DNA from 3 places in the Kitasatospora sp. NPDC058190 genome. Region 3 is predicted to be linked to each of the others. Evidence: riboswitches for the same ligand, from Rfam matches in the RefSeq annotation. Region 3 holds a riboswitch; each other region holds the start of a gene.
What was found. A riboswitch is a leader RNA that binds a small molecule or an ion and turns the genes downstream of it on or off. The one in region 3 is predicted to bind cyclic di-AMP.
Positions count from the first base shown of each region.

Region 1: linked by a shared signal. The riboswitch ahead of ACFVWU_RS04110 (transglycosylase family protein) and the one ahead of ACFVWU_RS28305 (hypothetical protein) in region 3 are both predicted to bind cyclic di-AMP.
Region 2: linked by a shared signal. The riboswitch ahead of ACFVWU_RS21945 (NlpC/P60 family protein) and the one ahead of ACFVWU_RS28305 (hypothetical protein) in region 3 are both predicted to bind cyclic di-AMP.

Region 1 is NZ_JBHVVI010000006.1:8,904-13,174, forward strand. It holds gene ACFVWU_RS04100 (DUF397 domain-containing protein) at 230-493, opposite strand; gene ACFVWU_RS04105 (hypothetical protein) at 1,051-2,001, shown strand; cyclic di-AMP (ydaO/yuaA leader) riboswitch at 2,553-2,715, shown strand; gene ACFVWU_RS04110 (transglycosylase family protein) at 2,702-3,967, shown strand; gene ACFVWU_RS04115 (hypothetical protein) at 4,214-4,271, shown strand, end outside.
Region 2 is NZ_JBHVVI010000047.1:34,942-39,212, forward strand. It holds gene ACFVWU_RS21935 (hypothetical protein) at 1-298, opposite strand, end outside; gene ACFVWU_RS21940 (NlpC/P60 family protein) at 337-1,383, opposite strand; gene ACFVWU_RS21945 (NlpC/P60 family protein) at 1,611-2,765, opposite strand; cyclic di-AMP (ydaO/yuaA leader) riboswitch at 2,776-2,929, opposite strand; gene ACFVWU_RS21950 (NlpC/P60 family protein) at 3,268-4,271, opposite strand, start outside.
Region 3 is NZ_JBHVVI010000071.1:26,664-30,934, forward strand. It holds gene ACFVWU_RS28295 (IclR family transcriptional regulator) at 1-302, shown strand, start outside; gene ACFVWU_RS28300 (hypothetical protein) at 633-1,133, shown strand; gene ACFVWU_RS28305 (hypothetical protein) at 1,224-2,597, opposite strand; cyclic di-AMP (ydaO/yuaA leader) riboswitch at 2,600-2,763, opposite strand; gene ACFVWU_RS28310 (MoaF N-terminal domain-containing protein) at 3,254-3,583, shown strand; gene ACFVWU_RS28315 (alpha/beta hydrolase) at 3,666-4,271, opposite strand, start outside.

The DNA of each region.
Region 1 (4,271 bases), on a different contig from region 3:
GACCGCCTCCGGCACCGGCATCCCGCGCCGGGCACTGCGATCCGTGCGTCACGGGCCCCGGCCCACGCGCCGGAGATCCGGGCCCGCGCGTTACAGGCCCCGGCCGGGCACGACCCGACCCGGTACGCCCCGACCCGACCCCACCCGTGGGAGCGCCCGCGGGGAAAAGACAAAGGCCGTCGTGGTGTCAGCACCCACGACGGCCCCCCGATGGTGAAGCGGCGACCGGTCAGACCGCCAGGTGGTCGAACTCCCCGTCCTTGGCCCCCAGCAGCAGGGCGGCGATCTCGGCCCGGGTGTAGATGAGCGCCGGACCGTCCGGGAAGCGCGAGTTGCGCATCGCCACCTCGCCGCCGGGCAGGGCCGCGAACTCGACGCAGTTGCCCTGGGAGTTGCTGTGCCGGCTCTTCTGCCAGACCACCCCCTTGAGGTCGGCGGCGGCCATCCCGTTGTAGGTGTGGTCCGAGCTGTGCGTGTCCTGCGAGTCGTGCATAGAAGTCTCCCGAAGAGCTCCGGAGTTGTCGTCCAGCGCGGCGCCCCGGCACCGTCGAAGGAACGGACCGGCCCCGTACCGGTCCGGCACAACGCCTCACTTGACGCGATGATAGCCGCAGTGCACGTGCATCAGCACGGGACATTGCAGGTGCACGAGGCCTTTTGCCGGCGGCCCCGAACTCTTCACGGACCCTTCTCCTGACGGTACGTAAACGGACATAGCCGACTGAATCGACGAGCATTCGATAACCGGCCGTGAGCGGCCCCCCGCTGAATGTTGATCTTCGAATGCCGGGAGTCGCGCCGCCGTGACCCTCCGTCAGGCCGCCCTCCGACTGTGAGACATCTCACGCGCCGCAGGTGCAACGCGATGCCCCACGGGACACGTCAGGGCGACTACGGGCGTCCACCCGGGGGTTGGGCGAGGAATGTCCGGATTGTAGGCAAACCGCCCGGACCGCGACGACGGAGACACGACCTTCGCACCGCGACCACCCGAAACCCGTACGGCAGCCGACTGCAGGCCTGACGGGCCGATGTCCTACGATCTCCGGCATGAGCACCGCAGCCATCCCGGGCGCGCCACTGCCCGTCCGTACTCCAGGCTCCCGTGCGCGGGGGCGCCACCGCCGTCCCGAGCGCCCCGAGATCCGCACCGGCTCGCCGGCCCTGGTGCTCGCCGTACCCGCGACCGCCGGGCCCGAGTCCCGCTCGGTCGTCGAGGAACTGCTCTCGATCGTCCGCAGCGAGCACGCCGGCGTCCAGGCCGCGGTCGGCTACCTCCCGACCGACGGCGCCGAGAGCGAGGGCGGGGACGACCGCACCGTCGCCGAGCTGCTGGCCGAGGCCGCCGAGGCCGGCCTGGCGGCGCCCGTCGTGGTACCGCTGGTGCCCGGGCCGCACGACTTCCTGACCGGGCTTCACGCCCTCGCCGCCGAGTACGGCGCGACCGTCACCGACACACTGGGCCCGCACCCGCTGCTGGCCGAGGCCGTGCACGTGCGGCTGTCCGAGGCCGGGCTGGCCCGGGCCGACCGGGCCCGGCTGTTCGCCATCGCGACCGCCGCGGACGGCGTGGTCCTGACCACCGTCGGCGGCGAGGACGCGGCCGCCGCTGCCGGCATCACCGGCGTGCTGCTGGCCGCCCGACTGGCCGTTCCGGTCGTCGCCGCGGCGCTCGACGTCCCCGGCTCGGTGGCCGACGCCGTCAACCACCTCAAGGAGACCGGCTCCCAGCGCCCGGCGCTGGCCCCGCTGGTGATCGGGCCCGAGGCGGACTCGGAGCTGCTCGCCACGGCCGCCGAGGAGACCGGCTGCCCGTCGGCCGCGCCGCTGGGCGCCTACCCGACCGTCGGCCAGCTGATCGCCTCCACCTACCTGGCCGCGCTGCCGACGCCGACGCCGGAGGAGCTGGCCCAGGCCGAGGCGGAGGCCGCGGCCGCCGCCGGGGCCGAGGAGGGCTCCCGTGGCGCCCACGCGGCCGCCCAGGGGCCCGTGGAGGCCTAGCGGACGCCCGCCGACCGCCTGTAGCACCGTCCCTCGTACCGAAGGGCCCGGAACGATCGCGTTCCGGGCCCTTCGGCTTGCCGTCGGCCCGCCCTGCGGCTCGCCCTTTCCCGCCGCTCCTCCTCCGCCCGCCCCGTCCACCTCCGGCTCGCCCCGCAGCTTGTCCAGGCAGGGAATTGCGGGAGTTATCGGAGCTAAAAGACGATAGTGCGCAATGTCCGTTTTGTCGCCTTTCGGCAGAAATGCTGGGCGCGTATTCCGGCGCTCGATTCACGCCCACCCCCCGTCGCGACCGGCGCGCCACCGCGCGCCTCCACGCCCCGTCACTTCACTTCTGAAGTGGAGACAATTGCGGGAATCCACAGCGGCATTACCGAAAAACGATCATTTACGATCATGGTTCGTGTCCAATTTGGCAGTTTCCGCTAAACCGTGATGCGCGTCACAGATATTTGCAGTTTGAACTTAAGTCTGCTTAACGTGCTCCCCGTTCGTGACCACACGGACCCAGTTCATCCGCGACGCCGAGTCCTGCCGTCGGATGTCCTGGCAGCGCGAAAACGCATCACGGCAGGAGCGGGGGAACCACAGGTAAGTCGCCCCGGGCCGCTCCTCGGAACGGTCCAGGGCTAGGGGTGAAGCCGCGCCCACAGCGCGGCCGGGCAACTCCAGCCCGAATCCGACAGCTCACCTCGCAGGCGTGGGAGAGGACCGCGTCTTCATGCTGCCCACCAACGGCACCCGCCTGTCCGGCCGTACCCGTCGCGTGATCGCCGCCCTCGGCGTCGCGGGCGTCGGTCTCACCATCCCGTGCCTCACCAACGGCACCGCCAACGCCGCCCCCGTCGCCACCTGGGACAAGGTCGCCCAGTGCGAGAGCAGCGGCAACTGGAGCATCAACACCGGCAACGGCTTCTACGGCGGCCTGCAGTTCACCTCCAGCACCTGGGCCGCCTTCGGCGGTACCGCGTACGCCCCGCAGGCCAACCAGGCCACCAAGGACCAGCAGATCGCCATCGCCGAGAAGGTCCTCGCCTCGCAGGGCCCCGGCGCCTGGCCCGTCTGCTCGGTCCAGGCCGGCCTGACCAAGAGCGGCGCCCCGGCCGCCGTCGACACCTCCGCCGGCACGGCCGCCAAGCCCGCCGCCCCGGCCGCCGCCAAGCCCGCGCAGAACCAGGCCCCGGCCGCGAAGCCCGCCACGCCGGCCGCGCCCGCCCAGCAGCAGGCGCAGTCGTCCACCGACTACACCGTCGTCGAGGGCGACTGGCTGTCCTCGATCGCCGCGAAGAACAACGTCCAGGGCGGTTGGCAGCACCTGTACGACCTCAACCGCGCCACCCTCACCGAGGGCCCGGACACCATCTACCCGGGCCAGCGCCTGACCTTCGGTGACGGTGTCAAGGCCCAGGCCGACAAGTCCTCCTCGTCCACCTCCGGCTCGGACTTCGGCTGGTTCAACCGCTCCCAGAAGGCCGGCCAGGCCGCGAACGGCGGTGCCGTGAACGCCAAGCCGACCGCCCTGACCCAGGCCTCGAAGCCGGTCGCCAAGCCGGCCACCAAGCCGGCCACCAAGCCGGTCGCCAAGCCGGCCGCCCAGGCCGCCACCGGCAGCATGGCCGCCGCGGTGTCCTTCGCCGAGTCCAAGGTCGGCCAGGCCTACGTCTACGGCGGCACCGGCAACGGCGGCTGGGACTGCTCCGGCCTGACCCAGGCCGCGCTGCGCGCCGCGGGCATCAACATCCCGCGCGTCGCCGCCGACCAGGCCGCCGCCAGCACCCACGTCTCGCTGGACAGCCTGCAGCCGGGCGACCTGCTGTTCTGGTCGAACAACGGCCAGAACTCCGGCGTGTACCACGTCGCGATCTACATCGGCGGCGGCAAGTACGTCGAGGCCGCCAACCCGAGCTCGGGCGTGCGCGAGCAGACCATCGCCAACTGGGCCCCGGACTTCGCCGGCCGGGTCTGAGCAACGGCCCACGGGCCCACACGCCCACAACCACGGGCCCACAGCTGACGGACAACAGAGAACAGCTGACAGGTAACAGATTTCAGATAACAGATTTCAACATCTGTCAGCCGTCGTCCGAACGCTGACCACCCGCCACCCCCGGGGAGAGTCTGGTCGCTCCTCCCCGGGGGTTTCGGCGCATTCGCATGGTGAAACCCCGGCCCGACGGGCATGCTGCTGCTCTGCACCCGAGGAGGAGTCACCATGGCCCAGGTCACCGTCACGCTCGACGCGAACCTCGCGATAGACGCGATGCTGCTCT
Region 2 (4,271 bases), on a different contig from region 3:
CCGGGTACTCGTCGTAGCCGGCGATCCGCACCGCCAGTTCGACGGCGGCGGTCAGCCGGTCCTGCCCGTCGGCCGCCGAAGACCTCTGATCGGGCGACAGCACCAGATTGCGGTAGACCGCCTCGGCCCCCGTGAGCCCGGACCAGGCGGGCAGCGAGCGCGCCCGCGCCGCCAGCAGATCGGCCACCTCGGCTCGCTGGTCGACCGGCCGCCCGGGTGTCGGCGGCGCGGCCGGGGGCAGCGACAGCTGGGTCAGCCCGCCGGCCGCCAGCAGCAGCGCAGCGCGCCGGGACAGCACGCGACCGGGTATGTCGGCCGGGTCGGAGGTCGTCGCGTTCAGAGCCGGACCACTCCCGCGACCGGCATCGCGTTGACGCTCTCGTACCGCACCTTGGCGCCCGGGTAGGGGGCGTGCACCATCACCCCGCCGCCGGCGTACATCCCGACGTGGTGCATGTCCCGGTAGAAGATCACCAGGTCTCCCGGCCGCGCTTCGGAGAGGCTGATCCGCTGCCCGGCGAAAGCCTGGGCCTGCGAGGTGCGCGGCAGGGTCACTCCGGCCTGCCGCCAGCTGTAGTACATCAGACCGGAGCAGTCGAAGGCGCGGGGCCCGGTGGATCCGTAGACGTACGGCGAGCCGATCATCCGCACCGCGGCGGCCAGCGCGGCCGCCCCGCGCTCGGAGGCGGCCGGGGTGGTGCCGAGGTCCAGCCGGTCGGTGCCGCGGGTGGCGCGCTGCTCGGCGTCGTCGGCGTCCTGGACGACCATCCGGGCCCGCTCGGCCGCGCTCAGGCTGTTGAGCAGCTGCTGGGCCTTGGCCAGCCGCTGCTGGATCTGCTGCTTGTTCTCGGCCAGCGAGCGCCGGGCCTGGTCCAGTTCGGCGAGCTTGCCCGCGGTCTCGGTTCGGCGCTGGTCGAGCCTGCGCTGACGGCCGACCAGCTCGTGCAGCGTCTCCTGCTGCCGCTCGGCGGCCTGCCCGAAGGTGCGGGCGCGGGCGAGGTAGGACGCGGGGTCGCTGGAGAGCATCAGCTGGGCGGTCTGGGTCATCCCGCCGCCGCGGTACTCGGCCCCGGCCACGGTCGCGAGGTCCCCGCGCAGCTGGTTGAGCTGGTCCTGGCCGGCGGCGACCTCGCCCTGGAGGAGCGTGGTCTCGCTCTGGAGCCGCTTCTGCGCCTCCTGCGCGGCGTTGCACTTCTCGGACGCCCGCTCGGCCTCGTCGTACAGCTTCTCGACCTGCGCCTTGACGTCCCTGAGATCGGGCGTGTCCGGCGCGCCGGGAGCGGCCTGGGCGCTGCCGCCGGCCGTCACGCTCAGGACCGTGGCGGCTGCCGCGGTCAGCACCAGCGCACGGGCGAGCAGTTGGGAACGACGGTGCACGGACATGGCGGCGGCGGCTCCAATCCTGGGGCACGGCCCCGCGGCCGCGCCCCAACGGGCGGCCGTCGAGCGGGAGTCCGGTGGCAGACGTTAGCGAGTCCGGGCAAGCGAGTCCAAACCCCTCCTGACCCGAATATTCGCCCCCCAATCGGACATTCGTCCAAGTCGCCGGAAAAGCCGCAGGCCCGGCCCTCCGTGGTGGAGGACCGGGCCCGAAACGGCCTGGGCGGGGATCAGACCCGCACGATGGAGGCCAGCGGCATGTTGGAGACCGCCTCGTAGCGGACCGAGGCGCCCGGCTTGGGCGCGTGCAGCACCTGGCCGTTGCCCGCGTAGATGCCGACGTGGTGGGCGTCGCTGTAGAAGATCAGCAGGTCGCCGGGCTGGGCCTGGGAGATGTCCGAGCCGATCCGGGTGCCGGCGCCGGCCTGCTCCTGCGAGGTGCGCGGCAGCGACACGCCGACCTGGTTGAACGCCCAGACCATCAGGCCGGAGCAGTCGAAGGAGCCCGGGCCGGTGGCGCCCCACACGTACGGGCTGCCGACCTTGCTCGCGGCGGCGGCCAGCGCGGCGGCACCGTGCGAGCTGCCGGGGGCGGCCGGCTTGGCGACCGGCGAGGAGGAGGCCGCGGAGCCCGAACCCGAGCCCGAGCTGATGTCGGTGCGGCCGCTGTCGCGCGAGGCGCGGTCGGCGGCGGCCTGCTGCTGCTGGGCGGCCTTCGCGGCTGCGTCGGCCTGGGCCTTGGCGTCGGCCGCGGCCTTCTCCTCGGCCTGACGGATCGCCTGGCGCTCCTGCTCGGTCAGGGTGTTGAGCAGGTCCTGCGCGGCCTTCAGCTTGTTCTGGACCTCCTCCTTGGAGGTCTTCAGCTGCTGGGTGGTGGACTCCAGCTCGGCGAGCTTGCCCTGGGCCTCGGTGCGGTCCTGGTCGAGCTTGCGCTGCTCCTCCTGGAGCTGCTTCAGCTGGTTCTTCTGGGTGTCACCGGCCTGGTTGAGCGCACCGGCCTGGTTGAGGAAGTTGTCCGGGCTGGTGGAGAGCATCAGCTGGACGGTCGGGGATATGCCGCCGTTGCGGTACTGCTCCCCGGCGATCTCGGCGAGCCCGCCCTGCATGTCGGTCACCTGGGCCTGCTGCCGGGCCACCTGGTCCTGCAGGCCGGAGACCTGCTTCTCCAGGGCCTGCTGCTTCTCCTGGGCGGCGTTGTACTTCTCGGTCGCCTGCTCGGCCTGCTCGTTGAGCTGGTCGACCTGCTCCTTGACCTGGTCCTTGGTCGGCTGCGGGTCGGCGTGCGCGCCGGACTGCGCGGAGAGGGCGACGGCTGCCGCGGCGACACCGGTCAGGATCGAGACACGGGCGCGGCTGGCGGGCTTGGGACGACGATGGGACGCCACGAAGGCGGACTCCTTCTTCCTACGTCCGCCTACCGGGTGAGCTGACGGGTTCGGGCCGGAAGCATGCCCTACGACGCCTCACAGCCGTTCCAGCGGCCGACCTGGCGCCGATTCACCCCGGAGGAACGTGGTTCCCCGGCTCCGCTCCGCAGCGCCCCCGACCACTGGGCTCCCCTGTCGGGCAGTCACTTCGACCTGCCCCGCTGTTTCGCGAACTCGACGGTAACCACCGCCGCCACCCAGGCTGGGTGATCGACAGTGCGGTGGTTCGGGGCACGACCCTAGTAACTGAACCGTGATCCGTTCAAATCCTTGTCAGAAAAAAGACGGAAGATTTCCCGTGTTCTTTTGTGAAAATGACCGATGGTGATCGCTGCTGCACGCAAAGCTGATCGGATCTCACCGGCCGACCACGGAACGGACAAACCCGAAGCGCCACCCCCGACAGGAGGGTGGCGCGGATCACAGGAGCGGAACCCGGACTTTCCGGCGTGTCGGGGTGTCAGACCCGGCGGATCGTGTTGATCGGCATCGCGTCGGCCTTCATCACCTTCACCACGTCCCCGGTGTGCGGCGCGTGGACCACCATGCCGTTGCCGATGTACATCCCGACGTGGTGCCGGTCGCTGCCGTAGATCACCAGGTCGCCCGGCTGGGCCTGGTCCAGCGAGGGCACCGCGGTACCGACGTTGCCCTGCTCCTGCGAGGTGCGCGGCAGCGAGACGCCGGCCTGGGCGTACGACCAGAGCATCAGGCCCGAGCAGTCGAAGGTGCTCGGCCCCGTGGCGCCCCACTGGTACGGCGAGCCCTGCTTGCTCATCGCCTTGGCGACGGCCACGGCCGCGTAGCCGCTGGCAGGCGGCAGGCTGCTGAGGTCGACCCGGGCCGTGCCGCGCGAGGCGCGGTCGTCCTGCTGCTGCTGGGCCTTCAGCGCGGCGCGGTCGGCGGCGCTGAGCGAGTTCAACAGGTCCTGGGCGGCCTTCAGCTTCTGGTTGACGTCCGACTTGGCCTGGTTCAGGTCCTTGGTGGTGGAGTCCAGCGAGGACAGGACCGCGGCGGCCTCGGCCTTCTCCTGGTCCAGCCGGCGCTGCTGGTCGAGCAGGCTCTTGAGCGCCTCGGTCTGGCTGGCGCTGGCCTGCTGGACGCTGGAGGCCTTCTCCAGGTAGCCGGACGGGTCGGAGGAGAGCATCAGCTGGACGGACGGGTCGATGCCGCCGGTGCGGTACTGGTCGCCCGCCACCTCGGCCAGGCCCGCCTGCAGCTGGGTCATCTGGTCCTGGCTGCGGGCCACCTGGTCCTGCAGCTGGTCGGCCTGTTTGCGGAGCTGGTCGGCCCGCTCCTTGGCGCCGTTGTACTTCTCCGCCGCCTGCTCCTGCTCCTGCTGGAGCTGGTCGATCTGCGCCTTGACGTCGTCCTTGCTCGGCTGCGGCGCCGCGTGCGCACCCACCTGGGCGGAGAGGGCGACCGCGGTCGCAGCGGCAGCGGTGAGCACGGAGACCCGCGCGC
Region 3 (4,271 bases):
GTGCGATCCTGGGCCCCAACCCGCTGCCGGCGCACACCGAGTACACCGTCACCGACCCGCAGGAGCTGATGGACCAGCTCGCCGAGGCGCGCGAGCGTGGCTACGTGGTCGACGACCAGGAGCAGGAGATCGGCGTCCGCTGCATCGCGCTCGCGGTCCCCGGCGCGCCGACGCCCACCGCGCTCTCGGTGTCCGGCCCGGAGGCCCGGATCCGGGCACTGGAGGAGCAGGCCGGCGCCTCCTCACTGGTGCCGGTGATGCGCCAGATCGCGACCCGGCTGGGGCAGGTCCTCGCTCCCTGACGCCGGGTCAATCGCCCTACTGTGCACGGGAGATGGATCCAACCCGCCGCCGCTCTCGACGTCCCCCGGTTCGGTGGGCCCCGTTCGACGTCCCCCGTTCGACGGACGGGCGGGCGGGTTGCGCCGTGTCGGCGGCCGCCGCTGCGCCACCCTGGTGCGGACGTGGCCCGCGACTGCGCGGGCGGCCGCAGCGCGAGGAAACGGTGAGCGGTGATGGGGCGCAGGCAGGGCAGGCGTACGGGACTTCGGGGCGGATCCGGCGGCGCGACCCGCAGGTCCGACCGGGCCGCCGGGTTCACGGCGGTCATGGCGGCGGGTTGCGCGCTCACGATGCTGACTGCCGGACCGTCCTGGGCCCTGCGGCCCGATCCCCGGCCCACGCCCCGGCCGGACCTGCGGGTCGCGCCGCTGAGCCCGGCCGCCGTGCCGTCCGACTCCGACCTGGAGGTGGTCCGGCTCGACCCGGAGGCCGCCCCGCCCGGCGGCACCACCACGATCCACGCCTTCGTCGCGAACCGCGGCCCGGAGCGCACGGCCTCACCGTTCACCGTGATCGTCACCCTGCCGAACGGCGTGACACCGGAGGGCCCGTACTTCCCCGCGAACTGCGAGGAGCTGGGGGGCGGCCGGTGGGTGCGCTGCGTCTTCGAAGCCGGGCTGAAGGAGCGGCGCAGCGCGACCGCGCTCGTCCCGGTGCGGCTCTCCCCCGACCTGCCGGCGGGCACGCTGACCGGCGGGTCGGTCGCGGCGCACAGCCCCGACGACCGGGACGAACGCAACAACCGGCAGCCGTTCGACCTCACAGTGGTCGAGACGGCTGCCGGTTCCTGAGAGCGGCTGGTTCCAGGGGTACGTGCGCTAGGTACGCTGCGTGCGACGTGCGACGTGCGACGTGCGACGTGCGATCGACTGCAGATGCGATTAGCGGTAGACGCGCACGTAGTCGGCGGAGAAGGTGATCGGGGTGTTGCCCTTCGGCGCGGGGTGGTACTTGCCCGCGCACACCGAGAGGTTGAGGATCAGGTACGCCGACCAGTTGGCGCCGACGCCCTTGCCGTCCGAGAACACCTTGGCGCCGTTGACGTACCAGTCGACCGAGTTGGCGCCGTAGTAGGTGCCGATGGTCACCCACTGGTCCTTCGCGATGGCGTTCGCGTCGGTGTAGTAGTCGGGGTTGCCGGGGTTGACGTGGTTGGTCAGCTCCAGCAGGTTCGGGTTGTCGGGGTGGTACTCGAAGGAGTCGACCTCCCCGTTTCCGTTCTTCCACGTCCACAGGGCCGGCCAGGCACCGGTGCCGGAGGGCAGCTTGACCCGGGTCTCGGCATAGTCACCGGTCTTGACCTGGAAGCCCTCGGCGGAGCCCTCGGTGGTCAGAAAGCCGGTGTTCCAGGACTGCTGGCCGTTCTCCAGGGTGGGCCCGCCGGGAGTGGCGGTGAAGGTGGCGACTCCGTTCGCGACGGCGACGTTGTTCTTGTTCAGCCAGTCGAGCTTGTTGTCGTCCGGGTTGTGGTTGCCGTACTTGTACGAGGTGCTCTTGTCGCCGACCCAGCGCTGACCCCAGTTGATCGGGCCGTTGAACTCGTCGGACCAGGTCAGCGACTTGCCGGCGATCGGGGAGGACGGCGTCGGGGTGCTCGGGCTCGCGGCGACGCTCGCGGTACCGGTCAGCGACGGCGCGGTGTGCGAGGAGGAGGTGGTCGTCGCGGACGGGGTGGTCGCCGCGGACGGGGTGGTCGCCGGCGACGGCGTGGCGGTCGGCGACGGGGTGGCGGTCGGCGACGGCTTCGCGCTGGGGGTGGCGGTCGGGGCCGGGGTCGGCGTCGACGTACCGGCGGCGGAGACCACCAGCTGCTGCGAGGGCAGGTTGTGCCAGGTGTTGCCGAAGTCCTGCCAGAAGCCGAACTGGGTGTACGTCCCGGCGGGCAGGGTGCGCGCGCCGCTGGTGAAGTTGACTCCGCTCGGGCAGATCTGCAGGTTGGTGGCGTTGCCGGGGAAGTCGAGGTTGGTGCCGCGGGCGTCGCGCACACCGACGCCGACGGTCTTGGCGACGAAGCAAGAGGAGGAGTGCAGGCCGAGCGAGGCGGTGGTGGCCTTGCCCGCGACCATGGTGGCGGGGACGAGCCGGTCCTGGGTGACGGTCGGGCCGGTGGCGGCCTGGGCGCCGGAGACGGACGGCAGTCCGAGCAGGCCGGCACCGCTGATGGCGAGCGCCCCGGTGGCGGCAAGGGCAGCGTTGCGGCCGCGGTGGGACGGACGGGCATGGCGCGGCGCGCGGCGGCGGGCAGGCTGATGCATGGGAGTCCTCTGCGACGCCTGCGAGGTGAGCTGTCGGATTCGGGCTGCAGTTGCCCGGCCGCCTGTGGAGCGGCTTCACCCCTAGCCGCGGCCCGAGCGCGAGAACGCACGGGCCGGGCGCTGACCTTGGTTCCCCCGCTCCCGTCCGCTGTGGTGCTCGGTTACCCGCCGGCGGGTGGACAGGACTCGGCGTCCCGGCGGCGGGGTCCGCAAGAGCGGACGACCGTTGCAGGCTAGGCAGGCCGTCCCCGAACGGACAACTCCGTCGGGCCGGTTGTCGCACAGCTCACAGTGGTGTCGATCAACGACGGCGTGTGGTGGCCGAGTTGATCAAAAGCGCCGATCAAGCACGGCGATCAAGCGCGGCGATCGAGCGCGGCGATCGAGCGGAGTAGAGCTCGCCGCTGCCGAAACAGGTGCGGCGGGCGACGCCCATGTGCCGGTCACACACCGCGACGGGTGGCGCGGTCGCGGACAGTTCCGTGGCGCGGGGCCGCCCAAGTCGGCCCGGTCGGATAAATTGGAGCCCTGACATTTTCCGCCGTGCACAAGTACCCGAGCCCGATCCGCACGACCCGTACGACCTGCACCGCCTGTACGGCCTGCACGCCCCGCACGGTCCGCCCCACGCTCCCGAAAAGAGGTCCCGCCCCACCATGACCGCGTCCCTGCCCGCCTTCGCCGGCCGTACCTACGTCTTCCGGGCCGACAACGGCGCGGCCTTCCGCAACACCTACTCGGCCGACGGCAAGCGGCTGCGCTGGGAGGGCCTCGGCGAGTCGGCGGGCCAGTGGGAGGACGTGCTGCTGCACGTCGCCGAGGTCGCGCCGGAGATCTACTTCGTCAGCTGGACGGAGCAGAGCGGGATCACCGTCAGCCACGTCATGGACCTCAACAAGCTGACCGTGCGGGCCTTCTGGACCTTCGAGGGCGAGGGCGGCCGGGTCGGGCAGCTGCACGCGGGAACGCTGGAGCGGGTGGCCTGAGCCAGGCTGAGCGTGAACTGAGCCCCCGGAGCCGCTGGCTCCGGGGGCTCAGTTCACGCTCAGGTTCTCGGTCCGTCCGGCGTCAGACGGCCTGGTTCGGCACCTTGAGGTGGTCGGACAGCCACTCCAACGAGGACGGCAGCAGCGCGCTCCAGGTCTCGAAGTTGTGACCGCCCTTCTCCAGCATGCTGAAGGAGACCTTCATCGGGCTGTGCGCCGCGTCGATGAAGGCCTCGGTGTCCTGCCGGTAGTTGCCGTCGCCCTTCTTGGTACCGGCCAGCAGCACGGAGACCTTCGGCTGGGGCATGTTCTTCAGCCGCCACATCAGGTTGGCCTCGTCGCGGCGCTGCTTGCTGCCGCCGAAGAGGTCGCCGGTGGTCGGGTCGTCAGCGGCGTCGTAGTAGGCGGACAGGGCGACGGCGGTCGGGAAGATGTCCGGGTGGCGCATCGCCAGCTTGAGTGCGCAGTAGCCACCGGTCGAGTTGCCCATGAAGGCCCAGGCCTGCGGGTCGGTCGAGACCCGGAAGCTCGCCTGGATCGCCGAGGGGACGTCCTTGCTGAAGTAGGTGTCGGACTGGGCACCGTTCGGGATGTCCTCGCACTCGGTGTCCTGCGGCAGGGCGGGCGAGGGGCGCATCAGGACCATGACCGTCGGCTGCATCCGACCCTCCTGCAGCAGCTTGAGCGC